Regions from separate parts of the Paeniglutamicibacter sp. ORCA_105 genome, predicted to be linked through region 3. Evidence: predicted binding sites of a transcription regulator. Region 3 holds the regulator's gene; each other region holds the start of a gene.
What was found. Region 3 encodes HrcA, which represses chaperone genes, less so after heat shock. Its sites were predicted from a motif close to TTNGCACTCGNNNNNNNCGAGTGCNAA; they were not measured.
Positions count from the first base shown of each region.

Region 1 (9,592 bases), on a different contig from region 3:
GCACAACCACCGATAACAGCGCCCAGTCCCGCCATACCCGCCGCGGGGGAGGGGGAACTGCGCCTGGCGCATTCCACGCGGAGCGCAAGAGACCGGTCACTCCTTCATGATACTGGCGCATCAGCGGGGGCCTGAGAATGCGAGGGCCATCTGAGCACGCCGGCGAATCACGAACTCGGCGACTCCGGCGTTGAGAACCCAGGCTGCGCCCATGAGTAGCGCGTCGGTCAGGCTGCTGACCGGCCCAACACCGAGGATCCAGAACGCGAACACGACGGCCTGGGTTCCAGCCGCGATGCCAAGCGCATAGGCGCGGGTCATCCAGGCGCCGTGAGCGTTGAAGTCCCGGCGCTTGAGCGCGATGATTCCAAGGAATATGCAAGCCGCCATGGCCGCACCAAAGGACAACCGGATGACCATAAGCAGCGCGCTGCCGCCATCCGGCGCTGCGTAGAAAGCTGTCATCCACAAACCGGACAGGGCAGCGAGCAGGCCGGCGGGAATCAGGATGCCGCCGGCGATGCGATGCCAGCCGCGCCGGCGGCGAAGCGACGGCACGAACTGGAACGCACCGAGCAGGCAATATACCGTGGCGCTGGCGATGTGGGTGATCACCGGAATCGGCGAGGCGAAGAATCGGGCATTGTCTGGGGTGATGACGCCGCCGCTGGTCAGCTCGGTGACCCGGAACATGCCGGCGATCACCGGTATGAGGCTGAGGAGAATCAGCCCGGCGGGTGCCAGCCACGGGGCTCTGTGGCGTCGGGGCGGCCAACCGGCTTGAGCGCGGCTGTCAGTGGTTTCAGTTGTCATGACTCGATACTCGCCCGTGAATCGGGGGAAGACATCGGCAGGTCGGCCGAGGACCAAGCCGTACTTTCGGTCGGTGCGATTCGGGCCTTTCCGCCGATGCGCGCTCTCACGTCGGCAGGGAAAGTTGAGTCAAGACAGCAACAACATCACCCCAAGGTTTTGCCACCGCACCCGCACCGTCGAAACCGCACCATTCGAAAGGTACAAGACAATGCCATCCTCCGCCTCGTCAACGCTTCCGGTTTCTCAGCCCCAAGCGGCAGTAGCGCTCCCGGATCGGACCACCGGGCCGGGGCAACTGCCCACCTTCCGCCTGAACATGATGCGCGGCGGCTATCTCTTCATGGCAGTGGGCCTGATGATCGTTAAATGGCCGCTGCTGCTCCAGGCGTCGTCGATGCCCGTGTTCGAAGGGGTGGTTGTCTGCATTCTGACTGCCATGTCTCTGCTGGCGTTCCTTGGCCTCCGCTATCCCCTCGGGATGCTGCCGATCCTGCTGTTCGAAACGATGTGGAAGGTTTTGTGGCTCGCAATCGTGGCGCTGCCCCACCTGATCGGCAACGACATGGATGCGGCAACGGCGACGATGCTCTTCAACGTTCTCTTCGTTGTGCCGATCCTTGCCGTGACCCCGTGGGGCTACGCCTGGAAGCGCTACGTAATGACACGCGGCGAACGATGGGCTCCAGGGGCGTGAGAAATGGAACAGCGGATGGGAAGTGAACGGCACTTTCCGACAATGAGGGAAGGTTATTCCAGGACGAAGGCGTCCTGCTCCTTGGGATGGCGCTATTGATCATGTCGGGGAGGCCAGAGTGGATTCCCCTCGATGCTGCCGGTTCCTTTGGAAAACTGGCTGTAGGTGCGAGGGGAGCCCCGCTCTTCTCCGACTGCCCAGTAATTACCGACGATTCCGATGTCCCGATCAAGGTTCGTCGATGGGTCGACGTCGCAGCGCCACTTCGGACACATCGACGCAAGTCGTCAGATGCGCCGAGGGCGTAAATGACCCCGTAATTAGCACTCGCCTTGACCGAGTGCTAATGGTTGCCTAGAGTCATTGGTGGCGCCTGTCGATCCCGGCAAGTGCTGAAAGCCTGAGGTAATTCACCAGCTGGCACCGCGACGACGGTTGGTACCACCCGAACGGCCCGTAAACCATTGGTAACTCACGCAAAGGAGAGACGATGTCCGTCTCCATTAAGCCTCTCGAGGACCGCATTGTCGTCCAGCCGCTCGAAGCAGAAACCACCACTGCTTCCGGTCTGGTCATCCCTGATTCCGCCAAGGAAAAGCCGCAGGAAGGCAAGGTCGTGGCAATCGGCCCCGGCCGCGTCGATGACAACGGCAACCGCGTCCCCGTTGACGTAGCCGAAGGCGACGTCGTGATCTACTCCAAGTACGGCGGAACCGAAGTCAAGGTCGGCGGCGACGAGTACCTGGTGCTCTCGGCCCGCGACGTCCTGGCCATCGTCGTAAAGTAGTTTTTCCTCGTAAAGCCCCGGCCCCTGGCCGGGGCTTTACGTAGCTTATAAGGAGCAAGACATGGCAAAGCAGCTAGCTTTTAACGAAGAGGCGCGACGCGCCCTCGAAGCGGGTATTGATAAGCTCGCAAACACCGTCAAGGTGACCCTCGGCCCGCGCGGCCGCAACGTGGTGCTGGCAAAGGCCTGGGGCGCACCGACGATCACCAACGATGGCGTGACCATCGCCCGTGAGATCGAGCTGGAAGACGCCTACGAGAACCTTGGCGCGCAGCTGGCCAAGGAAGTAGCCACCAAGACCAACGACGTTGCAGGCGACGGCACCACCACCGCCACCGTGCTCGCACAGGCCTTCGTCAAGGAGGGCCTGCGCAACGTTGCCGCGGGCGCCGCCCCGGGCGAAATCAAGCGCGGCATCGAAGTTGCCGTTGAGGCAGTTGCGCAGCGCCTGAAGGACAACGCCGTTCCGGTCGAGGGCAAGCAGGTCGCCAACGTCGCGGCCATCTCCGCGCAGAACGAGGAAATCGGCGAGCTCTTGGCCAAGGCCTTCGAGACCGTTGGCACCGATGGCGTCATCACCATCGAGGAATCCTCCACGACCGCCACCGAGCTGGTTGTCACCGAGGGCATGCAGTTCGACAAGGGCTACCTGTCCCCGCAGTTCGTCACCGACCCGGAGCGCCAGGAGGCCGTCCTGGAGGACGCGCTGATCCTGGTCAACTCAGGCAAGATCTCCACAGTTGCAGAGTTCCTGCCGCTGCTGGAAAAGGTGCTGGCTGCCGGCAAGCCGCTGTTCATCATCGCCGAGGACATCGAGGGCGAAGCCCTCTCCACCCTCGTCGTGAACAAGATCCGCGGCACCTTGAACGCCGTGGCCGTCAAGGCCCCCGGCTTCGGCGACCGCCGCAAGGCCATGCTGCAGGACATTGCGATCCTCACCGGCGCACAGGTTGTCTCCCCGGACCTGGGGCTGCAGCTGGACCAGGTCGGCCTCGAGGTGCTGGGTACGGCTCGCCGCATCACCATCACCAAGGACTCGACCACCATCGTCGACGGTGCAGGCACGGCCGAGGATGTCAATGACCGCGTCTCGCAGCTGAAGGCCGAACTGACCCGCACCGATTCCGAGTGGGACCGCGAGAAGCTCAACGAGCGCCTCGCCAAGCTCTCGGGCGGCATCGGCGTGATCAAGGTCGGCGCAGCCACCGAGGTCGAGCTGAAGGAACGCAAGGCACGCATCGAAGATGCAGTCTCCTCCACCCGCGCTGCCCTCGAAGAGGGAATCGTTGCAGGCGGCGGCACCGCATTGGTTGACGCCCTTGCAGTGCTGGACACCGACCCCAACGTGCTCGCCCTCACCGGCGACGCCGTTGCAGGTGTCGGCATTGCGCGCCGCGCACTGGTCCAGCCGCTGCGCTGGATTGCCCAGAACGCCGGCTTCGACGGCTACGTCGTCACCGCCAAGGTTTCCGAATCACCGGCCAACGAGGGCTTCAACGCCCTGACCGGCGTGTACGAGAACCTGATCAACGCCGGCGTCATCGACCCGGTCAAGGTCACCCGTTCGGCGCTGCGCAACGCTGCATCGATCGCCGCCCTGGTGCTCACCACCGAAACCCTGGTCGCCGAAAAGCCGGCCGCGGATCCGGACTCGCACGCAGGACACAACCACTAACACGCAGCAAGCGTGGCAGTGCACCAGGCGCCGCCGGCAGCCAGGTTCCCGTTTCCCCCCTTGGGGGCACGGAAGCCCGGAGGCCGGCGGCGCCTGGCGTTGTGCGCTGGATCGGTCGACACCGACGTGCCCGGCTAGTTCGAGGCGAAAAGTTGCGCCGGTGCCGCCGCGTGCGGCTCGGCGATGAGGTACTCTTTCACGGCCTGGGCGGGAACCCGGTAGGACCGGCCGAAACGCACCGCCGGCAGATCCCCTCCGTGCACCAAGCGGTACACAGTCATCTTTGAGACGCGCATCGCCAAGGCGACCTCCGCGACAGTCAGGTAGTGGGCTTCCTCGAAACTTTTCAGGTCAACCATGTCATCCCCAATCAAAGTGTTGCTTATCCCCGGACGAAACTGCTGATACGTCGCATACCTTCAACCATTGGTGCAACGTTGACCTCATCGTAGACTCAAGTTCCCCAGGGCACCAGAGAGGTGGAAGGTCCGGAGGTTGCCATTCGGCAACGTTTTGGTCTTCCCGGAGGTATCGACGTGGCAACAGGGCGTGCCATGCATTCGTCGTTGGGTCGGGTGATCGCTTCGACCGTATTCGTCTTCAGTTGGGGTGTCCGGTTATAGCATCGTTCAAAAGATGCACCCAGGCCGGTACTCATTCGACTCCGGCCTCTTCTGCCCAGCGGCAACAATCCGGCGAGGCAAGGAACCGAAGCTTTTCGTAGGGTATGTCCGCGAAGGTTGTTTCACGGTTGACCTGAGGCTCGAAGCTAGCGCAATCCCTGCGATGGCCCTGAACGGAGCCTGAGTGGAAGGCCGCCCGGCCCGGATTTCGGGGTGTAACCGCACCCGTGAAATTCGGACCGGTACGCACCCTGGTACGGCACACGCGGGGATACTGCTACCCCCCCCACACAGGTCCTCGCGTGTGCTTCCCGGGAATGCCATCGAGTTCGGTGGTGGCAGGTGTTCTTCCTTGCACCTGAGGCTGGGTCGGACACACGGGAGTGCGGGCGCAATCGGGAAAAGAATCCGTGATTGCGCCCGCACTTTGCATTGGGAGGGTGGCATTTTTGAGCAATACCCCGCGAATCCACAGGCGCTCGAGGCTACCTCGATCCAGCGGGGTCGGCCGATCCCAGGCCCGTCACGGTGTTCCCTAGTTCCTCGCCCCCAGCCCCTCGCGGCTCCCTGGCACGAGTATGTGGCCCGACATTCCGGGGCCGGACGCACGCACGCCAGTTTTCCCTCCGCGCCGGCATCGCCGGGACGTGTAAGGCCGTTCCGGGCCTTGCCCGGGCACAAGAAATGGCCGCCTGCCCACCAACTTGCGGTGGGCAGGCGGCCAACTTCATGTCAGGACGCGCCGGTCGTGAATGACCAGGTTGTCGAGACCAGCGGGTTGAGTGCCGCATCGCGGATCGCGGTTGTTCCGCCGGTCACCCGGACGGTGTAGCGGGTGTTGGCCGCCAGGCTGGCAGCCGGGTTCAGGATCCACTGGTTGGTGGTTCCGTTGCGCGTCACCGTTGCCGACACCACTGCACCGGTGGTGGCGTTGCGGAGGTTCAGCGTCGGGGTACCGACGCCCAGCACGGATTCAGTGAAGGTGACGGTGATGTTGTTGGCCCGGCGGATGGCCGTGGCGTTGACGGCCGGGACCCTGGCCGACACCGCGGGTGCGGGGCCGGTGGTGAAGGTCCAGCTGTGCGTGGCAAGCGGGGTGCCCTGTGCGTCGCGGATGGCCGTGCTGCCGCCGGTGAGGACCGCGGTGTATCTGGTGTCGGCGGCCAGGTTTGCCGTCGGGTTCAACGTGGCTACCCGTGTGGTCGCGTTGTAGGTGACGGCGGAGGCGATGGCCGCTTGCGTCGCCGTGTTCTTCAGGGTGAAGGTTGTCGCTCCCACCCCGGCCACGGGTTCGCTGAACGTGGTGGAGACGTTGCCGGCGACTGCCACGGACTTGGCCCCGGATGCCGGCGTGCGCACTGTCACCGCTGGGGCGGCGGTCGTGGTGAACGTCCAGCTGGCGGTCGGCAGTGGGAGGTTCGCCAGGTCGCGAACCGCCGTGGTGCCTCCGGTGATCCGTGCGGTGTAGACGGTGTTGGCGGCGAGGTTCGCCGTCGGATTCAGCGTGGCCCTGCGCGTCGCCTGGTCATAGGTGACGGCCGCGGGGATGGTGGTCCCCGCTGGGTTCTTCAGGGTGAACGTCGTGGGGGAAACTCCCTGGACGAACTCGCTGAAGACTGCGGAGACATTGGAGGCCGTGCTCACGTTCGTTGTATTGGTTCCCGGAGCGCGGCTGGAAATGGCGGGCGCCACGGTGTCCGCGGTTCCAATCCGGACCGTGCGGGTCGCTACGGCACCGGTGTTGCCGGCGGCATCGGTGGCGCGCACCTCATACACGTAGGTCCCGTTGAGCTGGGCGTCGTAGGTCTTCGCCGCCGGGCAACCTGCTTCCCAGTCGGGATTGCTCGGCAGCAACCGGCATTCGAGGGTCGACCGCGCCTCGTTGGCCGCCGTGTTCAGGGTCGGGGTGGTGTCCGCGGTGGGCGTCGAGGGGAACGGCGCGACGACGGAGGAGACCGGTGCCACGGTGTCCACCGTCGCGGTGAGTGTAGGTGAGGTCAGGTACGGCGGCGCTGCGGGGTCGGTGGCAACCAGAGGGTTGGCGATCCGGGCCTGGAATTTATGCACGCCGTTGGCCAGCGCCGTCGGCACGCGCAACGAGTAGTTGCCGCCGGTGGCGACACCGCTCACGGCCGGGACCGTGGCACCGTCAACGAGGAGTTCCACGGTGGATCCGGCGGTGGCGGTTCCCGTGAGGGTGGGAAGGTTGGTGCGGGTGATGTTGTCAGTGGTTGATCTGCCCGTGTCGCTGGCCGCTGCCAGGTCGGGGGTGCTCGGCGCCCCGTCGTCTCCCTGGTAGAGCAGGCCCTGGACGGTAAAGGTGCTCACCGTCAACGTGTCGATGCCAGGCCCGCCGGCGTTGGGGCCGGTGACGGTCACGAAATTATTGCCCGAGGGCGCCCCGGTGACCGCGCGGGCGGTGTTGATGTCGCCCAGGGTTCCGGGTGCCGCACCGACCTGACGTAGGAAAGTCGCGGTGCTGCCCGTGGTGTAGTCGCCCAGGAATGCCGCGCCCACCTGGCCCCAATTGCACGGGGAGGCAAGGGACGGGGCGCAGGCGCCCGAATCCAGGGTGACCTTGATGCGCCCTCCGACCTTGGGGTCGGCTTCGGCGGTGAAGGTGTTCACCCCGTAGGGGTGCGTCACGGTGTATTGCTGGCCCGCGACGATGTTCTCGATGATGAAGCGCAGCCGGCCAAAGCCCATCTGGTCCCCGTCCTGGACGATCTCGTTGGCATGCGCTGCCTCCAGGGCGGCCTCGTAGAGGCGCAGGTTCCCGCCGCTGGCTTCCGCGGCGAACCAGAATGCCTCATCGGGGAAATTGTCCGGGTAGGACGCTGGAAGATCGGGATTCGGTGGTTCCATCAGGCAGCCGGTGCCGGCCGTGTAGCACAGCTGGAGTTTCGCGGTGCCGTCCGAGAACCAGGTCGGGAAGCCATTTTGTGGATCGACCGGCCCATTGCCTGCGGTGTTGGCGGATGCTGCGGTTCCTGCCAACGGAACCAGTGCCGCGGCGAGCAGTGCCGCGGACGCCGCACCTGCCAACACCGAGGGCCGGGTTCTTTTGAGGTCGCGCTTTCCCGTCCTTATGGTGCGGGTCTTCTGAAACATGATGACTCCTACTGCAGGGTGTGCCCCCCACTGGGCCGGAGCGACACCCCCGCCGCCCCATGAGCCCCATTTGTAGTCGCCCCAGGTTGTAAAAAACCTAGGGCCCGGAATCGTGCGCGCTCGGTCTGCGGCGAACGGCGTAGGGCCCGGAGGTTGCCACAGGGCGCAAGCTTTTCGCAGGGTATGTCCGCGAGCGTTGTTCCACGGTTGACCTATGGTTCGAAGCCAACGCAGGATCTGCGTTGGCGCTGATCGGGGCCTGCATGGAAGGCCGCCTGATCCGGATCTCGGGGGTGCAGCCGCGCCCGTGCAATCCGGTTCGGAACTCGCTATGGAGTGGTGCACGCGGGGATACTGCTTCCCCAGGCAAGTCCTCGCGTGTGCCTCCCGAAGAATGCCATCGGGTTTCCACGTCGGCGACTTCGTCCTTGGTCGGCAACTTTGGTAGGAATTGGGCTGCAGGCGCGCGAAAGCGCCCGCTCGGCCTGCGGCAGCCGAGTGACTTGGATGGCTGGGTACCGGTTGGCGTGGAGACACACCATGTGGCCAGTCAGGGAACCTCGCGTAACGAATCGATAACGAGGTTTGGTAACGTTGGATGCCCATGCCCAACGTTCCGGGCAGGGGACGCTGTCGATTTTCCAGGATGTATTGATGTCGCTTTCCTTACCTGCGCAACGCGTGGCAGGGCGGAGTCCACGTGCCGCGAACACCGCATCCGCTTTCAGGCCTGAGCTCCAGGGCCTGCGGGCGCTGGCCGTGGTGCTGGTCATGGTCTACCACGTGTGGTTTGGCCGGGTTTCCGGCGGTGTGGATGTGTTCCTTCTCCTCTCCGCGTTCTTCCTCACCGGTGCCTTCATCCGCAAGGTCGAGGGCGGGCGTCCGCTGGCACTGCTGACCTATTGGCTCAATGTCTTCCGCCGGCTGTTGCCGGCAGCGGTCCTGGTCCTGCTGGCGACCATCGCGGCCAGCGTCGCCTTGCTGCCCAAGGCGCGCTGGAACTCCATCATGGAGCAGATCACCGCCAGCCTCTTCTACGCCCAAAACTGGCAGCTGGCCCGCGACTCGGTTGACTACTACGCTGCCGAACACGCCACCGCCAGCCCGCTGCAGCACTTCTGGTCGCTGTCCATCCAGGGGCAGATCTTCATCCTCTGGCCGCTGTTGCTGGCCGCGGGCCTGATCCTGTGGAAGAGGCTCGGCACCAGGATTCCCTCGTTGAGCTACCGGATGACCATGGGCGCGCTCTTTGGCACCGTCTTCCTGCTTTCCCTGGCCTACTCGGTGCACACCACTTCCACGGCGCAATCGTGGGCCTACTTCGACACGGGTGCACGGCTCTGGGAATTCGCGCTGGGTTCGCTGGTGGCCATCTTCCTGCCGATGCTCCAAAGGCTCCCCGCCGCCCTGACCGTGCCCCTGGGTTGGCTGGGCCTGGCGGCGATCCTCAGCTGCGGCATGCTGCTGCAGGTCCAGCAACAGTTCCCCGGTTACCTGGCGCTATGGCCCACGCTCGCCGCCGCGCTGGTCATCATGGCCCCGAACCACCGGTTGGGCGTGCAGCGGGTGCTCGCGGCGCCGGTCCTCGGCTGGCTCGGGAACGTCTCCTACGCGCTCTACCTGTGGCACTGGCCGGTCATGGTCTTCTTCCTGGTCGAATCCGGAAGCGCGGAGATCTCCCTCGGCGCCGGGCTGGGCATCATGCTGGTTTCCCTTTTGCTGGCCTGGGCCACCACGCGCATCGTCGAGTCGCCCCTGCGCTCCTGGCAGTGGCTCTCGGCCAAGCGCCGGCGCGTGGGGCTGGGCATCGCGGTACTGCTCTCGCTGGTGCTTGCCCCGCTGGGCGGCTGGGAACACCGCGTCTCCGCCGAAGAGCTGCGGGCGGC
Region 1 is NZ_JBIXLM010000007.1:17,927-27,518, forward strand. It holds gene ACIPUB_RS05085 (sensor histidine kinase) at 1-10, opposite strand, end outside; gene ACIPUB_RS05090 (DUF2306 domain-containing protein) at 121-813, opposite strand; gene ACIPUB_RS05095 (hypothetical protein) at 938-1,510, shown strand; gene groES (co-chaperone GroES) at 2,001-2,297, shown strand; gene groL (chaperonin GroEL) at 2,359-3,972, shown strand; gene ACIPUB_RS05110 (helix-turn-helix domain-containing protein) at 4,107-4,331, opposite strand; gene ACIPUB_RS05115 (Ig-like domain-containing protein) at 5,328-7,706, opposite strand; gene ACIPUB_RS05120 (acyltransferase family protein) at 8,361-9,592, shown strand, end outside.
Region 1: the regulator HrcA is predicted to act here: its motif matches at 1,831-1,857, upstream of groES (co-chaperone GroES).

Region 2 (9,592 bases), on a different contig from region 3:
GGTGGTGGGCATCAAGGAGGACGGCAGCCTGATCCCGTCCTCGTCGGTGGGCAACAACAAGACCTGGCTGGACATGGCCGACAAGGTCATCATCGAGGTCAACAGCCAGCAGTCCGCCGCCATGGAGGGCATGCACGACATCTACTACGGCACCGCGCTGCCCCCGCACCGCAAGCCCATCGAGATGACCACCGCCGACCAGCGGATCGGTGAGCCCTACCTGCGCGTGGACCCGGCCAAGATCGTCGCCGTGGTGGAAACCAACGCCCCCGACCGGCTGTCCCCGTTCGCCCCGGTCGATGAAACCAGCACGCAGATCGCCGACCACCTGCTCGATTTCCTTGACCACGAGATCCGTGCGGGACGACTGACGGACAAGCTGCTGCCGTTGCAGTCGGGCGTGGGAAACATCGCCAACGCGGTGCTCGCCGGGCTGGCGCGCGGCGGCTACAAGGGCCTGCAGGCCTACACCGAGGTCATCCAGGACGGCATGCTGTCCCTGCTCAAGGACGGGACCCTGGGCTTCGCCTCGGCAACCTCCTTCTCTCTGTCCTCCGACGGCATCGACGAGTTCAACAGGCACGTGGACTTCTACCGCGAGCGCATCCTGCTGCGCCCGCAGGAAATCTCCAACCACCCCGAGCTAGTGCGCCGGCTGGGCTGCATCGCCCTGAACGGGATGATCGAGGCCGACATTTACGGCAACGTGAACTCCACCAACGTGGTCGGCTCGCACGTCATGAACGGCATCGGCGGCTCGGGCGACTTCGCCCGCAATGGCTACCTCTCGGTGTTCATGTCACCGTCGGTCGCCAAGGGCGGCAAGATCTCCGGCATCGTGCCGATGGCCAGCCACGTGGACCACACTGAGCACGACACCATGATCCTGATTACCGAACAAGGACTGGCCGACCTGCGCGGGCTCTCGCCCAAGCAGCGTGCCCAGGTGGTCATCGACAAGTGCGCGGCACCGGCATACCGCCCGATGCTGCAGGACTACTTCGACCGCGCCAAGGTGGGCAGCTATGGCAAGCACACTCCGCACCTGCTCGGAGAGTCGTTGTCCTGGCACCAGCGCTACATCGACACCGGCGACATGCGTCCGGCAGCGGCGGAAGCATAGGGTCCAGCAACCCAGTGGAGCCCGTTTTGCACACCGTTGGGGCGGGCAAGACGGGCTCCACGTTTTAAGCAGGCACGGCGTTTCCCTGGTCGGGGCCAAAACCAAGCGGCTCTGCCCGGTTCAGGCCTTGGGGAAGCACGGTGTTCGGCTGGGCCGGGACCAGCGGGGTCAAGCCCATGCCGGTGCGGTGCCAGGAGGACTCCGTGGATACCCAGATCGTCATGGGCAATCCGGTGAAGTAACCGGAGTATTCGCGTTCGCGTGCCCATCGGGGCGAGCGCTCGTAGTAGCCCCATGAAGCCTGGTTGCGGTTGTCGATCACGGTGACCGGGGTGCCGCCCATGGACAACGCGTAGGTCAGCCGTGATTCGGCCATGTACTGGCGGATGCCCAGCCTGCGATAGGCGGGGTGCACGAACATGCCACCAAGCTCCATGGGGCGCGGTGCCTGGGTAGGCGCGGTGACGGAATTGTGTACGATTCCCAGGCCAACCCGGATACCCTCGTGCAGCGCGGTGACCACGAACAGGGCATGGTCCATGCGTTCGTGCCAGCGCGCGTCAGGGTTCAGGGCGAGCGCAGAGAGGGCATCGCGTTCGATGCCGGTGGGCGCGGAGTAAGACAGGGAATACTCGATGTTGGGAAGCACTGGGAGCGGTCCTCTAAGCAAAAAGAGAGCGAACGAAAGAAGGGGTTCCCGGAATTACGCCGGGCCGGTTCTTTGGCCGGTAGGGGACCGCTGCCGGCGGTTCCCGGCAGCTTCCTTGTAGGGCCCAGTTTGGGCGTCGAAGAAGTCGACAGTGAAATTATTACCTGCCGAAAGCCATGTTGTAAATACGGCTTGGGGGCGACGCGCCGGTTGCCCCGAAACGTCCGCCGCACGGCGTGGTTTCAAGCGTCGAAAATCACCGCGATTCCGGGGGTTTTGACGGGTTCGCGGAGTTGTTTGTTCGCCAGCATTTCACCTGTGTATTTGATGCCCGGGCGTGGCGCGAAAGCCGAAGGTTTACAGCTGGTGGGGCGAGCAGTTCGCAGGGCGGGGAGCGCCGATGGATTTCGTGTCGATTTGGCGTGCACCGCGGTGCTCGGCTAATCTTGCTAGGTACTCCTTTGGGAGACGCAGCCCGGTTCTTTAGCTCAGTTGGTTAGAGCGCTCGCTTCACACGCGAGAGGTCAGCAGTTCGAGTCTGCTAAGAACCACCAACAGAAAAGAACCCCCGGAAAACCGGGGGTTCTTTTCGTTAAGCGTGGTGCGTGTTTTCGGGGGAAGCCACAGCCCCCTACTTTGCCTCGAGCATCTCCAGGACCAGGGGCTTGACCTTGGTCCCCAGCAATTCAATGCTTCGCATCATGGTCTCGTGCGGCAACGAGCCGGCAGAGTATTTGATGTCGGCACGCGAAAGGCCAAGCCCGCTCGCAAAGCGGACAATCTTCTTGGCCACGGTCTCCGGGCTGCCGGCCAGCAGCGATCCGTCGCGGCCCGCCGAGGCCTCGAAACGCATGCGGCTCGCCGGCGGCCAGCCGCGCTCGGAGCCCAACCGGTCCATGGTGAGCTTGTAGTGCGGCCACAGCTGGTCCAGCGCCTCTTGATCGCTGTCGGCCACCAGCCCGTGGAAGTGCGCGCCGATGCGCTGGGGCTGGTGGCCGAATTCCTCTAGCGATCGCTTGTAGAGCCGGGTCAGCGGTTCGAAGGCCATGGGCTGCCCGCCAATGATCGCCAGGAACAGCGGCAGGCCGTGACGTGCCGCACGGACCACCGATTCGGGGCTGCCGCCCACGCCCACCCAGGCGTCCAGGGTGCCGTTTTCAATGGGCGGGTAGACCGACTGGTTCCGCAGCGCGGAGCGGGTCTGGCCGGACCAGCTGACTGGTTCGCCCTTGCGCAGCTTGGCGAACAGCGCGAGCTTCTCCTCGAAGAGCAGCTCATAGTCGGAAAGCTCGTAACCAAAGAGCGGGAAGGACTCGATGAAGGAGCCGCGCCCCAGGATGACCTCTGCACGTCCGTTGGACAGGCCATCGACGGTTGCAAAGCGTTCGTAGACGCGCACCGGGTCATCCGAGCTCAGCACGGTTACGGCGGATCCCAGCTTGATCCTTTCGGTGACCGAGGCGATGGCGCCCAGGACCACCTCGGGGGCGGAGACCGAGTAGTCGTCGCGGTGGTGTTCGCCCACCCCAAAGAAGTCGAGTCCGGCGGCCTCGGCGGCCTTGGCCTCGGTGACCACGTTGCGCAGGACCTGGGCCGGGTGGAGCGGTTGGCCGTTGGCGTCGTTGGTGATGTCGCCGAACGTCTCGATGCCGATCTCGAATTGCTGTGTATTCGTGGTGGATTCACTCATGATTTCCCGTGTTTCTCCTGCCGTGAGTTATATGCGTTTGCATTCATTGTGGCTCAACTCCGGATTCCGTGCGGATATTCCCGGGGTCCGGCGTCGCACTGTGTCCAATCAGTCAAATGTGAGTTGCGTGGCCAGTGGATCAATGGGACATAAGGCGGCGGTATGGTGGGTGGAGCAAGCGCAAACGACAGGAGGAAGCGTGTCTTCAGGTAAGGGGCCGGACGCCACCGCCCCGGCGTCACCGGGCGAGGATCCCAACCCGCAGGTCTCGAGCATTCGCCGTGTCGAAGCGGGGGAAATGACCCATATCGCCCAGGCCCTGAAGGACGCTGCCGCGCACGCGAAGAACTCCCCGCTGTTCCCCCACCTTGACACGCCGGCAACCGGCAAACCGGCCACCGGCACGCCGGCCGTCGCGCCGACGCCCACGAAGCCTGTCCCCAAACAGGCCGGCAAGCCTTCGGGAAGGCCAGCAGCCAAGCGGGCCGGGGGCGCCAGGCCGCCCAAGGCGCCCAAGCCTGCCAAGCCCACGAAGCGGCCGCGGCCCACCACGCTGGCCCAGGACGCCATTAACGCCAAGACCGGCCAGGTCGGCATCACCTCCACGGGTGCCCCGGCGCTGCCGCCGCGCGCCAACCCTGCAGCCAAGCGCATGATTTCGCGTTTGCTGGCCTCCGACAGCCCTCCCACCCAGGCGTTCAACATCGTCGAGCGGCTCAAGGGAACCCCCTATGCCAACCCGAAGGTCAACGCCGCACAGGACGCCTCGGCGCGTAAGACCCTGGAATTCGCCCTGGACCTTGCTGAAACCATGTTCCGCTACGGTGCCGGCGCCCTGGAAGTGGAAACCAGCGTCATCGCCGTGACCGCGGCCCTCGGGCTCAGCTACACGGACGTCGACATCACCAACCAGTCGATCCACCTGAACTTTTCCCCGCCGGAGGGCGAGTCGTTTTCGATGCTGCGCGTGGTGCGCTCCTGGACCAACAACTTTGCCGGATTGGCGGAGGTGCATCGGCTGGTTTCCGACATCGTCTCCGGCGGCGTGACCCGGCAGCAGTCGGTGGACCGGCTGCGGGAGATCTCGCGCCGGCCCAAGCCCTTCCCGCGCTGGATGATCGGCTCGGCCGCCGGTGCCTTTGCTGCCCTCTTCGTGATCTTCATCGGCGGCTCCCTGCCCGGGGCGATCCTGGCCTTCGTCTCCTCGTTGGCTGTCGGACAGATCATCAAGTATGCGGCACGCTGGCGTGTGCCCGAATTTTTCTCGGTTGCCACCGCCAGCTTTGTCGTCACGGCCATCGCGGTGCTCTTCCACGCCCTGAACGCGCCCATGGACGCGGCGTTGGTGGTCGCCGGCGGCATCCTGCTGTTGTTGCCCTCGGCCAGGTTTGTCTCCGCCCTGCAGGATGCCATCAACGGGTTCCCCGTCACCGCCGCCGGACGGTTCTTCTCTGCCGCACTGACCTATGCCGCGATCCTGACGGGCATCATGACGGCACTGGTCGGCGGCGAGTTACTGGGTGCCCCCGAGCTGGACGTGCGGGTCATCGACACGATTTCCTATCCCGGCTGGTTGCTGGCGGCCTTGGTCGTTGCGGCGGTCATCATGGGCGCGATCACCGAGCAATCAGAACCCAAGCTCCTGCTGCCCACCGGCGGCATCGCCCTGCTCGGCTACCTGATCCTGCTGGGCATCCAGGCCCTGGGCGTGGGGGACCGGGCCGCGCCGGCCGTCGCGGCGACCTTCGTCGGCCTGGCCGGGCGCTGGGTGGCCTACAAGATGGGTGCCCCGCAGCTGGTGCTGGCCGCCCCCGCCATCGTGTTCCTGCTGCCCGGGTTGATGATCTTCCGTTCCATGTACGGAATCGTATTTGAGGTCGAAGACATGAACTCGGCCATCGTGCAGATGTTCACCGCGTTCACCATCATGATGGCGATTGCCGGGGGTGTGGTCTTCGGTGACACCATCGCCCGCCCGCTGATCGGTGCCGAGGTGCTGGCGGAGCGCCGTAACATCCGCCGCCGCTAGCCGCGCGGGACCACCAGGGGCAGTGCCCAGTCGATAGGCGCGCCGCCGGCCTGCACCAACAGCGCGTTTGCCCGGGTGAAGGGCCTGGAGCCGAAAAACCCGTGCCGCGCCGAAAGGGGCGAGGGATGGGCCGAGGCAATAATGGGGATCGAGCCCAGCGCCGGCGCCAGCGCCTGGGCGTCCTTGCCCCACAGGATCGCCACCAGCGGCCCCCCGCGTGCTGCCAGCGCCGCCATGGCGGCATCGGTCACGGACTCCCAGCCAAGCCGTCGGTGCGAACCCGCGGCACCGGCAGCCACCGTCAACACCCGGTTCAACAGCATCACGCCTTGGTCTGCCCAGGCGGAGAGGTCACCGTGTGCCGGGATCGGCAGGCCGGTGTCCTCGTGCAGCTCGAGGTAGATGTTCTTCAGGCTGCGTGGCAACGGTCGCACCTGGGGCAGGGCGGAAAAGCTCAGCCCCATGGAATGGCCGGGCGTGGGGTAGGGGTCCTGACCCATGACCAACACCCGGGCCTCGGCCAACGGGCGGCTGAAGGCGCGCAGGATGTTCGGCGGTGCGGGCAGGATGCGCTCGCCGGAGGTGCGCCTGGCTTCGAGTTCCCTGGCGAGGGACACCAGCTTTCCCTCCACCGGGGCAAGCGCCTCTGCCCAGTCGGCGGCAACGAATCCGCCGTCCACGGCCTCGGCGAGTCCTTGGCCGAAGGGGAAATCAGTGGTGTCGGGTTGCGGCTCGGGGAGCTCGAAGAGCGGCGTCTCATGGGTGTCCATGACATACATTGTGGGCAGATGCCAAGCCGAGAGGGCAAACGGTTTGCGGGGGCAACACGTTAGAATAGTTACGGTTGGGGCAGATTGCCCGGTAGTTCACCGTGAACCGGGAACCGGATAGTTGAGGGAAGTGCAATGTCATCCGAGGCACTTGAGCTCGAGTTTGAGCTTGACGAATCCAGCGGGCTGGACGAGCGTTCCCAGCGGATTCTCGCGCTGGAACGCCAGTGGTGGAAGTACGCCGGGGCCAAGGAACAAGCCATCTCCGAGCTGTTTTCCATCTCGCCAACCAACTACTACCAATTGTTGAACACACTCATCGACACGGACGCAGCGCTGGCCCATGACCCCATGCTGGTCAAGCGATTGCGTAGACTACGAACGACGAGGCATCGCGCTCGGTCGGCGAAACGGCTCGGACCCGAGGCATGATTGCAACGCACGTCTGGCGTTTCGGGGCCCGGCCGCGCTTGTATTCCTGCAGCCGCGCATGCCCACATTGCAAGCCAGATCACCGAGGACGGGCATGACCAACTATCCGCGCGATGAATTTGATCGCGTCCCAGAGTTCAGCAACCGTAGCGGCTCGCACCGCGAAAACGGCTGGGCTGCCGCCGCATCCGTGGGCGGGGCTCGATCCGGCTTGCGTTGGCTGATGGTCTTTGGGGCGATTGCACTGGTGGTGGGACTTTTCTCCTTCATGGTCCTGCCCAAGCTCACGGGCGCCACGACCGACCCGGCACCAGTTGCCGCCAGCTCCTCGGGCACCCAGGACGCCGCGGAATCCTCCGCGTCCACATCGGCTGACGAAGCCAGCGAAACGCCCGTAGAGGGCGAATCGGCGGACGAGGCCAGCGAATCCACGGAACCCAGCTCCTCCACCGAGGCCAGCGAAAGCGGCCTGGCGGAAGGCGCTGACACCGCCATGGCAATGGGCGTCTACAACGGTGCGAAGGTCGGCGGCCTTGCCGGCAAGGCGCGCACGGAGTTGCAGGGTGCCGGGTTCAGCAATGTCGCGGCATCGAACTGGACCAAGAAAGTCAACTATTCCACGGTCTACTACCGCGCCGAGACCCATCGGGCCACCGCGGAGGCCGCGGCCGACGCCTTGGGCATCACCTCGGTCATGCAGAGCGCAAACATCCCGGGCAATATCGCCATCGTGCTGGGAAGCAACTACAACTAGCCGCACTGGCACCGCAATACGCTGACGGCAAAGACCCACAGCTTGCACTCCGAGTGGTTGAGTGCCAAGATTTGTATTAGCACTCGCACGCCCCGACTGCTAATTCGATCGGAGTTTCGAGCGGATACATGCAGCCTTGGGGCGGTGTTTGAGTGAGTCCTTGACCAGGGCAGCGAGAAGCTTTTGCGATCGTCCCATGACATCGTGGATTCTTCGTCCGTCGCGGGCGTTGCCTCAGGTCGTAGATACGCATGAACGTCCCGAAAGGACATAAGCCGCTATGGCCAAAATCATTGCATTTGACGAGGAAGCACGCCGCGGCCTTGAGCGCGGCCTGAACATCCTGGCCGACGCCGTCAAGGTCACCCTTGGCCCGCGTGGTCGCAACGTCGTTCTGGAAAAGAAGTGGGGCGCCCCCACGATCACCAACGACGGTGTCTCCATTGCCAAGGAGATCGAGCTCGAGGATCCGTACGAGAAGATCGGTGCGGAACTCGTCAAGGAAGTTGCCAAGAAGACCGATGACGTCGCAGGCGACGGCACCACCACCGCCACCGTCCTGGCACAGGCACTGGTCAAGGAAGGCCTGCGCAACGTTGCCGCCGGCGCCGACCCGCTGTCCCTGAAGCGCGGCATCGAGAAGGCCGTCGAGGCCGTCACCGTTGAGCTCTTGGCTTCCGCCAAGGAAATCGAAACCAAGGAAGAGATCGCCGCCACCGCATCGATCTCCGCCGGTGACAACGAAATCGGCGCCCTGATCGCCGAGGCACTGGACAAGGTCGGCAAGGAAGGTGTCATCACCGTCGAGGAGTCGAACACCTTCGGCCTCGAGCTTGAGCTCACCGAGGGCATGCGCTTCGACAAGGGCTACATCTCGGCCTACTTCGTCACCGACAACGAGCGCCAGGAAACGGTTCTTGAGGATCCGTACATCCTGATCGTCAACTCGAAGATCACCAACGTCAAGGACATGGTTTCGATCCTTGAGAAGGTCATGCAGTCGAACAAGCCGCTGCTGATCATCGCCGAGGACATCGAGGGCGAAGCCCTTGCCACCCTGATCGTGAACAAGATCCGTGGCCTGTTCAAGTCCGTCGCCGTCAAGGCACCGGGCTTCGGCGACCGCCGCAAGGCCATGCTGGCCGACATCGCCATCCTCACCGGTGGCCAGGTCATCTCCGAGGAAATCGGCCTGAAGCTCGAAAACGCCTCCATCGACCTGCTGGGCTCCGCCCGCAAGGTCGTTGTCACCAAGGACGAGACCACCATCGTCGAGGGTGCAGGCGACGCCGAGGAGATCGCCGGTCGCGTGAACCAGATTCGCGCCGAGATCGAGAACTCCGATTCGGACTACGACCGCGAGAAGCTGCAGGAGCGCCTGGCCAAGCTGGCCGGCGGCGTTGCAGTCATCAAGGCCGGTGCCGCTACCGAGGTTGAGCTCAAGGAACGCAAGCACCGCATCGAAGATGCAGTGCGCAACGCCAAGGCCGCCGTCGAAGAAGGCATCGTCGCCGGTGGCGGCGTGGCCCTCATCCAGGCCGGCGCTGCTGCATTCGCCAAGCTGCAGCTGACGGGCGACGAGGCAACCGGTGCGAACATCGTGCGCGTTGCCATTGAAGCTCCGCTGAAGCAGATCGCCTTCAACGCCGGCATGGAGCCGGGCGTTGTCGCCGACAAGGTCAAGGGCCTGCCCGCAGGTCACGGCCTGAACGCAGCCACCGGCGTCTACGAGGACCTCCTCGCCGCCGGCGTGAACGACCCGGTAAAGGTCACGCGCTCTGCCCTGCAGAACGCCGCCTCCATTGCCGGTCTGTTCCTGACCACCGAGGCCGTTGTCGCCGACAAGCCGGTTCCGGCCGGCGCAGCAGCACCGGGTGGCGACGACATGGGTGGCATGGGCGGCATGGGCGGATTCTAATCCCCCCTGCTTCACCACGCCCCGCGCGTTAGCAGTACCTGGCACTAAACCGTGAGCCGCTTTCCCACGGTGTACCGTTTCCCCCTCGGGGAGGACGGGACACCGTATGGAAGGCGGCTCACGGCGTTAACGGGTTCCTGGCGCCCGGACCGCCATGACTATTACGCATTCAGGCATCGGGGGGATCGCTTGCGGCGGACTAGCATGGGGCCATGCCCCACATCGAA
Region 2 is NZ_JBIXLM010000018.1:64,860-74,451, reverse strand. It holds gene ACIPUB_RS10855 (acetyl-CoA hydrolase/transferase family protein) at 1-1,123, shown strand, start outside; gene ACIPUB_RS10850 (GNAT family N-acetyltransferase) at 1,188-1,772, opposite strand; tRNA gene ACIPUB_RS10845 (tRNA-Val) at 2,250-2,326, shown strand; gene ACIPUB_RS10840 (LLM class flavin-dependent oxidoreductase) at 2,404-3,462, opposite strand; gene ACIPUB_RS10835 (threonine/serine exporter family protein) at 3,662-5,491, shown strand; gene ACIPUB_RS10830 (uracil-DNA glycosylase) at 5,488-6,261, opposite strand; gene ACIPUB_RS10825 (DUF3263 domain-containing protein) at 6,397-6,693, shown strand; gene ACIPUB_RS10820 (LytR C-terminal domain-containing protein) at 6,788-7,447, shown strand; gene groL (chaperonin GroEL) at 7,728-9,365, shown strand; gene ACIPUB_RS10810 (phosphotransferase) at 9,578-9,592, shown strand, end outside.
Region 2: the regulator HrcA is predicted to act here: its motif matches at 7,524-7,550, upstream of groL (chaperonin GroEL).

Region 3 (9,592 bases):
GCCGCGGACGTGCAAATCCGCCTGCGGATAGGCTCCCGTGATCACGCGCAGCAGCTCATCGTGCGCACCGAGTGTGGCGACCATTTGGTCCGAACTGTCGAACTGGACCAGGGCGTCGGTTCCCCGGGGCTGGCCCACTTGGTTCAATTGTTGGTCCATATGACTGTTGAAGCCTCCGCATTCCGTGCCGGCGAATGGCGCCTGCGGTCGTTCCGCGGCCAGGGTTCCCTGCACTTATCCAATCCTATCGTGGATGGAAGCGTCGGGACTTGGAAGTGCCGGCCAAGACTACCCGTGTGGCGGCAGGGGGGGTGCGGCCAAGAAACCAAATACCGAATGGTTTGCAAATTGGGGGGGCAACGATTCGGGCACAACTTGCATCGATACATATCAATCAGGCAACAGTCCACGCGAATCGCGGATTTCCCGCCCTACCGGTCGTCAACCTATGCCAAGCTGGGGAAGGACCCACGGCAATCCCCCCCGCCATGCCGGTCCAGCCATTCGCCCCAGATTCCTGCAGAGAGCCCAGTATTCCGATGTCCCGTTCCCGCCGGTCCCCCCGTTCCCGCCTTGCGGTACTGGGGATGACTGTGGCGCTTGGCGCCCTGGCCGCGTGCGGGCTGGGTGTACCGGGCGAGCGGTATTCCATGCCGAAAGCGGCAACCAGCGTGCAGTCGCCTGCGCCGTTGCCGAGCGTGGAGATGGAATCACTGAACACCACCGCACACATCCCGGTGTATTGGTTGGCTGAAAACGACGGAACCGTTTCCCTGTACCGGGAGTTCGTTCGCGTCAAGGAGGCGGCCGATCCCATCGCCGACTCGGTGCGCTACATGCTCTCGCAAGAGCCGGCGGACCCCCGCTATTTCAGCGCCTGGCGCCCCAGCTCGTCCGTCGGCGCCTCAATCGGCCCCGACAACGTCATCACCTTGGACCTCTCGGCCAAGGCCTTCGGCTCGGACGTCGATGAGGGACTGGCCGAACGTTCCATTGCCCAATTGGTGTTCACGGCCACCGCGGCCGCGTCGAACGCCGGAATCCTCACCGAGGGACTGGAACCCACCGTGCGGATCCTCGTCGACGGCGAAACCGGCTACGAGGCCTTTGACCACATCACCCTGGACCACGACTTCGGGCGCGACACCGCGCTGGCCGCGCCGCTGTGGATCATCGACCCACAATTCGGTACCACACAGAAGGCCGGCCAGGTCACCTTCCATGGCGTGAGCGCGATGTTCTCCGGCGGGGAGTTCTGGGAAATCACCCGCCGCGCCGAATCCGGCGACGAGGACACCGTCGTGGCCTCCGGTGCACTGCACACCGGCGGCGATGCGCTGGGACACAACGAATTTTCCTTCAGCTATGTGCTGGCCCCCGGCGAATACACGTTCACGGCCTGGGGCGTCGACGCGCAGACCGGCGGCCGCTCCGGCACCGAGTCCAAGGACTTCACCGTCAAGCACTAGGCCTTGCACGCCTAGTGCTTGACGGGCGCCCCACCAGCACAAAAAGATCCCACCGTTCCCCGCCGGAAAAACTCCAGCGGGGAACGGTGGGATCTTTTGTGTCCTAGAGCTGCCCCAGCAGGTGCCGGGTGAGCACCAGTGCGGCCGGCCCGGCCGTGGAGGCGCGCAGCACATGGCTTCCCAGCAGGGCCACCATGGCACCGGCCGCGGTGAAGCGGTCGAGCTCGGCATCGGAGATCCCGCCCTCGGGTCCCACCACCAGCTGGATCTCCTGACGCGTCCCGGATTCGTCCGGCACCGGCATGGGGGCGGCTTCCAGCCACCCGGCAACCACGGCCGCGAGGGACTCGGTGCCGCGTTCGTGCAGGACGACCACCAGGGCAGGAACCGGGCCGGAGACCCGTTCGGCGATGTCCCGGGCAAGCTCTGCACTGTTGAGCATCGGGCGCACCTCGGGCAGGAAGGTGCGGCGGGACTGCTTGAGCGCGGCGAGCACCGTGCCCTCCCATTTGGCGAGGGCCTTGGCAGCCTTCGCGTCGTTCCAGCGCACGATGGCCCGGTCCGACTGCCAGGGACGCACCGCGTCGATGCCCAGTTCGACTGCGGACTCCACCGCCTGCAAATCCCTGTCCCCCTTGGCCAGCGCCTGCACCAGGGTGACGGCCACCGGCTGCAGCGCCTCGGCTTCGAGGGCGCGCACCGTTGCGACAAGTGCCGCCTTCTGCGTCGCGGTGACCTCGGCGACCGCCCGCACTCCCGAGCCGTCGACCAGGTCGATCATTTCGCCCACGCGGACGCGCTTGACCGTCACCGCATGGTGGCCCTCGGGGCCGTCCAGCTGAAGCTCGGCGTCTACCCGCGCATCCTTGAGATCACCGGGCGACAGGAAGAAGCACTGGTTGCTCATGCGCCCAGGTTGCCCAGCTTCCCGCGCAGCCGCGAGAACATTCCGCCACTGTTTTCCATGCGGCCCTCGGCGAATTCCTCGCCGCGGAGCTTGGCCAGCTGCTGAAGCAGCTCACGCTGTTCGGAGTCGATCTTGGTGGGGGTCTCCACCTGCAGGTGGACGATGATGTCCCCGCGCTTGCCGCCGCGCAGGCGCGGAACGCCCAAGCCCGGAAGCCGAACGGTGTCCCCTGACTGCGCGCCGGATTCGACCTCGATGACCTGGGAGCCGTCGAAGGTCTCCAGGTCCAGGTCCGCGCCGAGGGCGGCGGCCGTCATCGGCACGTTCATGCGCGCGTGCAGGTCAACGCCGTCGCGTTCGAAGATCTTGTGCCGGCGGACCTCGATCTCGACGTAAAGATCGCCGTTCGGTCCGCCGCCCGGGCCGGCCTCGCCCTGGCTGGCCAGGTGGATGCGGGTGCCGCTGGCAACGCCGGCGGGAACCTTGAGCTGCTTGGAAATGCGTTCGCGGATGCGGCCCTGGCCGTTGCAGTCGATGCAGGGGTCGGGGATGGTGGTGCCGAAGCCGCGGCAGGCGGCACAGGTCTCAACCGTCATCATCTGGCCCAGGAACGAGCGCACCGGACGCTGGACCTGTCCGGCACCGTGGCAGATGGTGCAGGTGACCGGGGAGGTGCCCGGACGGCAGCAGCTGCCCTCGCAGGTCGGGCAGGTGACTGCCGTTTCCATCTCCAGCGGGTAGACGGTCCCGGCCACCGCGTCGGCCAGGTCGATGGTGGCGGTGATCAACGCGTCGCGGCCGCGCTGGGTGCGCGAAGCAGGACCCTGGGCCCCGCCGCCGCCGAAGAACTGCTCGAAGATGTCACCGAAGCCACCCCCGCCGAATCCTCCGCCGCCGCCGAAGCCGGTCTGGCCGTTGCCGTTCTCGTTGCCAGTGGCATCGTAGTTGGCGCGCTTGTCCGCATCGGAGAGCACCTCGTAGGCGCGGGTGACCAGCTTGAACTTCTCGCTCGCGTCCTCGCCGGGGTTCACGTCCGGGTGGAGCTTTCGGGCCAACTTGCGGTAGGCCTTCTTGATTTCCTCGCCGGTGGCGTCCTTGCTGACGCCCAGGACTTCGTAATGGGTGCTCACAGTGCTCGCTGTGTCCTTTCGTACTTCAAGAAATATGTTTCGACCCGCATTAGCCGGCCAGGATTCGGGAAAGATATCGGGCGACGGCGCGAACCGCGGCCATCGAGGTGGGATAGTTCATCCGCGTCGGACCCAGCACGCCGATCATGGCCTGCTCGCCGGGACCGTATCCGGTGGCGACCACCGAGGCCTCGGTCAGGGCGCCGTATTGGTTTTCCGTGCCGATGCCCACCGCAATGCCGTGGGCGTCCTGTTCGAGCTCGGAGAAGAGGCGCAAAAGCACCACCTGTTCCTCGAGCGCCTCCAGCACCGGGGTGATGCTTAGCGGGAAATCCAGGTTGGCGCGGGCCAGGTTCGCGGTGCCGGCGGTGAGGATCCTGTCCACCGAGGAATTGCGCGCCAGGGCGCCAAGGGCCTCGGCCAACGCACGGACCGCCGGTGCCAGGCGCGGCTCGACGAGTTCCGGGACGCCCTGGGCGAGCCGGACGACGTCGGATATCGGCTTGGCGTCCAGGACGGAGAGAAGCACCGCGCGCAGTTGCTGCAGGTCCGACTCCCCCAAGGAGGGCGGGAGCAGGATCACGCGCTGTTCGACCTTGCCACTGGAGGCGATGAGCACCACCAGGGTCTGCCCGCCGCCCAGTCCCACCAATTCGATGTGGCGAACGGTGGCATTCGAATAGTGCGGCACCTGGATCAGGGCAACCTGCCGGGTGATGCTGGCCAGCAGCCTCACGGTGTTTTCCAGCACGTCGTTGACGTCGTGGGACCCCTCGAGCAGCGCCGCGATGGCGCGTCGTTCCGCGCCGGAGAGCGGCTTGATGTCCCCGATTTGGTCAACGAAGTGCCGGTAGCCCTTTTCCGTGGGGATCCGCCCGGAGGAGGTATGCGGGGCCACGATGAGCCCCTCTTCCTCCAGCGATGCCATGTCGTTGCGGATCGTGGCGGCGGAGACGCCCAAATCGTGGCGATCGAGCAGGGCACGCGAACCAACGGGCTCCCGTGACTGCACGTAGTCCTCAACGATGGCTCGAAGGACTTCGAGCCTACGTGGTTCGGTCATTCTCACCTCTCCCAGCAAGCCGGATCACCATGGTCTAGGGGGCAGTGTCCACACCCCCGGGCGCGCACCGAGGCCCGACGGCAGGCATTGGCACTCGACACGTTCAACTGCTAAGTCTAATACCTTTCGCATCCCTTGTTAGCATGGTTTGGTCCGTGACCGCGATGCCGCGTTCGACACATCAGCCAGCGGGAGGGCGGAACGCTGCCCGGCCCCTGGCAAACGAATCCGCTGCGTGCATCGGTCCGGGACCTGTTGACCACTAGCTGAAAGTGACACGATGAGCTACCACGGCTGGGGCGCCCAGGACATCAGCGCCCCCAGGAAACGCACACTGCGCAAGGTCCCGCTGGCCCGCGGCCTGCTGCTGGAGGACGTGGAAAGCGGATGGGTCGGCGAGGTGGTTCGCACCGAAAAATCCGGCGGCATGCGCGTGCTGGTTCTCGAGGACCGCCACGGACGCACCAAGTCCTTCCGCGCCGGCTTCGGCTTCCTGCTCGAGGGCGAGCCGGTGGAAATCATCGAACCCGCCGCTGCTCCCCCGGCTCCCCAGGGAACCGCACGCAGCGCCTCCGGCTCGCGCATGGTCGCCGACCTGAAGGCACGCACGGCGCGTGCCAGCCGCGTCTGGGTCGAGGGCAAGCACGATGCCCAGCTGGTCGAGAAGGTGTGGGGCCACGACCTGCGCGTGGAGGGCATCGTCGTCGAACCGCTGCACGGCGTCGACGACCTGGCCGGTGCCATCCGTGCCTTCGCCCCCTCCCCGCAGCGCAAGCTCGGCATCCTGGTCGACCACCTCGTGGCAGGAACCAAGGAGGCAAGGATCGCCGCCGAGGCGATGCGCGTGCCCGGCGCTGCCGGCAACGTACTGATCGTCGGGCACCCCTACGTCGATGTGTGGCAGGCCATCCGCCCCTCCGTGCTGAAGATCAGGGCGTGGCCGGTCGTGCCGCGCGGCACCGACTGGAAGACCGGCATCCTCAAGGGGCTGGGGTGGCCGCACCAGGAGCAAATCGATGTCGCCCAGGGCTGGGAGAGGATCCTGGGCCAGGTGCGCTCCTACGCCGATCTGGAACCGTCGCTGCTGGGCCGGGTCGAGGAAGTCATCGACTTCCTGACCGCCGGGGACCACTGACCCGCCGATCCGCACGTGAGGTTGATCACCGCGCCGACGCGAACGGGCACGTGGGACCATCGGGGATAACGCGGAATCCCGGCCAAATCCGCCGGCTGGTCCCAATTGCGCAACGAACGGCATTTCGTGTTCGCCGGTGTCACCCGATTGGGGATAAACTGGCCAACGGTTCACCCAACCCAACGAAGAGGACATCAGCAGTGGTAAACGAGGCACGAAATGCTCCCGGCGGCGACAGCCAGTCGGATCGATTCGAAGGTTCCTCGGCCGCGCCCCTGCCTCTGACCCCCTCCGAGGATCGCCAATGGGCCATGATCGCCCACTTCGGCGCGATCCTGGGCTGCATTCCCTCCTTGGTCATCTACGCGGTCTTCCGGGCGCGCGGCCCGTTCACTGCCCAGGAATCCAGGGAAGCGCTGAACTTCACCTTCCCGCTGACCGTCCTGGCCATCGTGCTGCACCTGTTCTCGATGATCCCCGGGATTGGCTGGATCTTCGCGATCCTGGTGGTGGCCATCTGGCTCTTCCTGACCATCAGCGGAGTGCGTGCGGGAATCAACGTCAACAAGTCCCGCCCCTACCGCTACGGATTGAACCTGCGTCTCTTCCGGTAGCAGCGAAACGTACAAAAAAGGAAGGTGTGGTCGAAAGCCCCTCGGGGTTTCCGACCACACCTTCCTTTGTGCCCTGCCAAATCGCCTGGGACTAGAAATCCAGCAAACGCCGCAGCACGGCATCGGCCAGCAGCCGGCCCTGCAGGGTGAGTACGACCTTCCTGGCGAAGGCCGCCTCGGGCACCACCAGTCCATCGGCGATCAGCCCGGCAATGGCCTTGCGGCCCGCGGGCTCAAGGTCCGCGGTGTCCATTCCATCCACGATGCGGGTCAGCAGCATCGCCTTCTCCAGGTAGCGCGCCTCGGCGTCAGGGGTTTCCCGTCCTGCCGCCGGAGAGGTGCCGGCGTCGATGCGCTGCTGGTAGGCGGCCGGGTGCTTCACGTTCCACCAGCGCAGCCCGCCCACGTGTGAGTGCGCTCCGGGGCCCGCTCCCCACCAGTCGCCGCCCTGCCAGTAGGCAAGGTTGTGCAGGCACCGTGCGGATTCGTCCTTGGACCAGTTGCTGACCTCATACCATTTGTATCCGGCGGCGGCGAAGAGCTCGTCGGCGATCAGGTACTTGTCGGCGTGGTCGTCGTCATCGATGTTGGCGACTTCACCGCGGCGGATCTGCCCGGCCAGCCGGGTGCCTTCCTCGATGATCAGCGCATAGGCCGAAATGTGGTCGGGATCGTAGGACAAGGCCGTGGCCACGCTGGTGCGCCAGTCCTCGATCGACTCCCCCGGGGTGCCGTAGATCAAGTCGACGCTGACCTGCAGGCCGGCGTCCTTGGCCCACTGCACGGCCTGGCCAACCCGCGCGGGGTTGTGGGTGCGGTCAAGGGTCTTCAGGACGTGCGGGACCGCCGACTGCATGCCGATGGACACGCGGGTGAACCCGCCGTCGGCCAACAGCCGCAGGGATTCGGGCGTCACCGAATCCGGGTTGGCCTCGGTGGTGACCTCGGCGTCGGGCGCCAGGTCCCACTGGGTGCGGATCTCGGCCAGCACCCGGACCAGGTCCCCGGCGGGCAGTAGCGTGGGGGTTCCGCCGCCGAAAAAGACGGTGGAGACCTCGCGCCGCGGCACGCCCGATTCCTCCAGGGCCTTCGCGCCAAAGGCGATTTCCGCGGAAACCGCCTCGGCGTAGGTGTCCTGGCTGGAACCGGAGCCCAGCTCATGCGCCGTGTAGGTGTTGAAGTCGCAGTAACCGCAGCGCACCGCGCAGAACGGAATATGGACGTAGACCGAAAAACTCCGGTCCACGGCGCCCTCGGCGCAGGTTGCCGGCAGCAACCCGTCCGACGGCGCCGGGTCCCCGAGGGGCAAGGCAGAAGGCATTGCTACTTCTTCTTGGGCTCGTCGGATGACAGGGCGACGATGAAGGCTTCCTGGGGAACCTCCACGCGGCCGACCATCTTCATCCGCTTCTTGCCGGCCTTCTGCTTTTCCAGCAGCTTGCGCTTGCGGCTGATGTCACCGCCGTAGCACTTGGCCAAAACGTCCTTGCGGATGGCGCGGATTGACTCACGGGCAATGATGCGTGAACCGATGGCTGCCTGGATCGGCACCTCGAATTGCTGGCGCGGAATCAGTTCGCGCAGCTTTTGGGTCATCATCAGCCCGTAGGCGTAGGCCTTGTCGCGGTGCGTGACGGCGCTGAATGCGTCGACCTGTTCGCCCTGGAGCAGGATGTCGACCTTGACCAGGTCCGAGACCTGCTCGCCGTCGGCCTTCCAGTCCAGCGAGGCGTAACCGCGGGTCTTTGACTTCAGCACGTCGAAGAAATCGAAGACGATTTCCGCCAGCGGAAGCCAGTACCGGATCTCCACGCGTTCCTCGGAGAGGTAGTCCATGCCGCGCATGACACCACGGCGTGACTGGCACAGTTCCATGATGGCGCCGACGAATTCGTTGGGCGCCAGGATCGTGCCGGCCACCATCGGCTCGTGGACCTCGAGGATCTTCCCGTCGGGGAACTCGCTCGGGTTGGTCACGGTGCGCAGCTTCTTGTCATCGGTCATGACCTCGTACACCACGTTGGGTGCGGTGGAGATCAAGTCAAGGTTGAATTCGGCCTCGAGGCGCTCACGGGTGATTTCCAAGTGCAACAGGCCCAGGAAACCGACACGGAAACCGAAGCCCAGGGCCACGGAGGTCTCCGGGACGTAGGTCAACGCGGCGTCATTGAGCTGCAGCTTGTCCAGCGCATCGCGCAGGGCCGGGTAGTCAGAACCGTCGATCGGGTACAGGCCGGAGAACACCATGGGCTTGGGGTCCTGGTAGCCGCCCAGGGACTTGGCGGCCGGCTTGGCGAAGTTGGTGACGGTGTCGCCGACCTTTGACTGGCGCACATCCTTCACGCCGGTGATCAGGTAGCCCACCTCGCCGACGCCCAGGCCCTTGCTCGGCTTTGGCTCCGGGGAGGAAACACCGATTTCCAGCAGATCGTAGACGGTGCCGGTGGACATCATCTGGACCTTTTCGCGCGGCGAGAGGTTGCCGTCCACGACCCGGACATAGGTGACAACGCCACGGTAGGTGTCGTACACGGAGTCGAAGATCATGGCCCGGGCCGGGGCGTTCGGATCGCCTACCGGTGCCGGCAGGTCGCGGACGACCTTGTCCAGCAACGCCTCGACGCCCATGCCGGTCTTGCCCGATACCTGGAGGATATCCTCCGGGTCGCAGCCGATGAGCTTGGAGATCTCGGCGGCGTACTTTTCGGGCTGCGCTGCCGGAAGGTCGATCTTGTTGAGCACGGGAATGATCGTCATGTCATTCTCCATGGCCAGGTAAAGGTTCGCCAGCGTCTGGGCCTCGATGCCCTGGGCAGCGTCAACCAGCAGGATGGCGCCCTCGCAGGCGGCCAGCGAACGCGAGACCTCGTAGGTGAAGTCGACGTGCCCGGGGGTGTCGATCATGTTCAGCGCGTAGGACTGTCCATCGACCTCCCACGGCATGCGAACGGCCTGGGACTTGATGGTGATGCCGCGCTCGCGCTCGATATCCATCCGGTCCAGGTACTGGGCCTTCATATCGCGTGAGGAGACGACTCCGGTGAGCTGCAACATCCGGTCGGCCAGGGTCGACTTGCCGTGGTCGATGTGGGCGATGATGCAGAAGTTTCTGATGATCGCCGGATCAGTCGCGGCAGGCACCGGTGCGGTGCGGGCCATGGGTGACACGTAAGGGACCTCGCTAATGGGGGACGAAAATGTTCAGGGGGGTGCAAAATACTTCGCACAGGCCATTCTCCCATGCTTGGGGCACGGTGTCGCATTGCGACTCAGG
Region 3 is NZ_JBIXLM010000024.1:22,626-32,217, reverse strand. It holds gene ACIPUB_RS12765 (PhoH family protein) at 1-159, opposite strand, end outside; gene ACIPUB_RS12760 (GerMN domain-containing protein) at 588-1,469, shown strand; gene ACIPUB_RS12755 (16S rRNA (uracil(1498)-N(3))-methyltransferase) at 1,573-2,376, opposite strand; gene dnaJ (molecular chaperone DnaJ) at 2,373-3,506, opposite strand; gene hrcA (heat-inducible transcriptional repressor HrcA) at 3,556-4,569, opposite strand; gene ACIPUB_RS12740 (DUF3097 family protein) at 4,850-5,704, shown strand; gene ACIPUB_RS12735 (DUF4870 domain-containing protein) at 5,905-6,318, shown strand; gene hemW (radical SAM family heme chaperone HemW) at 6,410-7,639, opposite strand; gene lepA (translation elongation factor 4) at 7,642-9,486, opposite strand.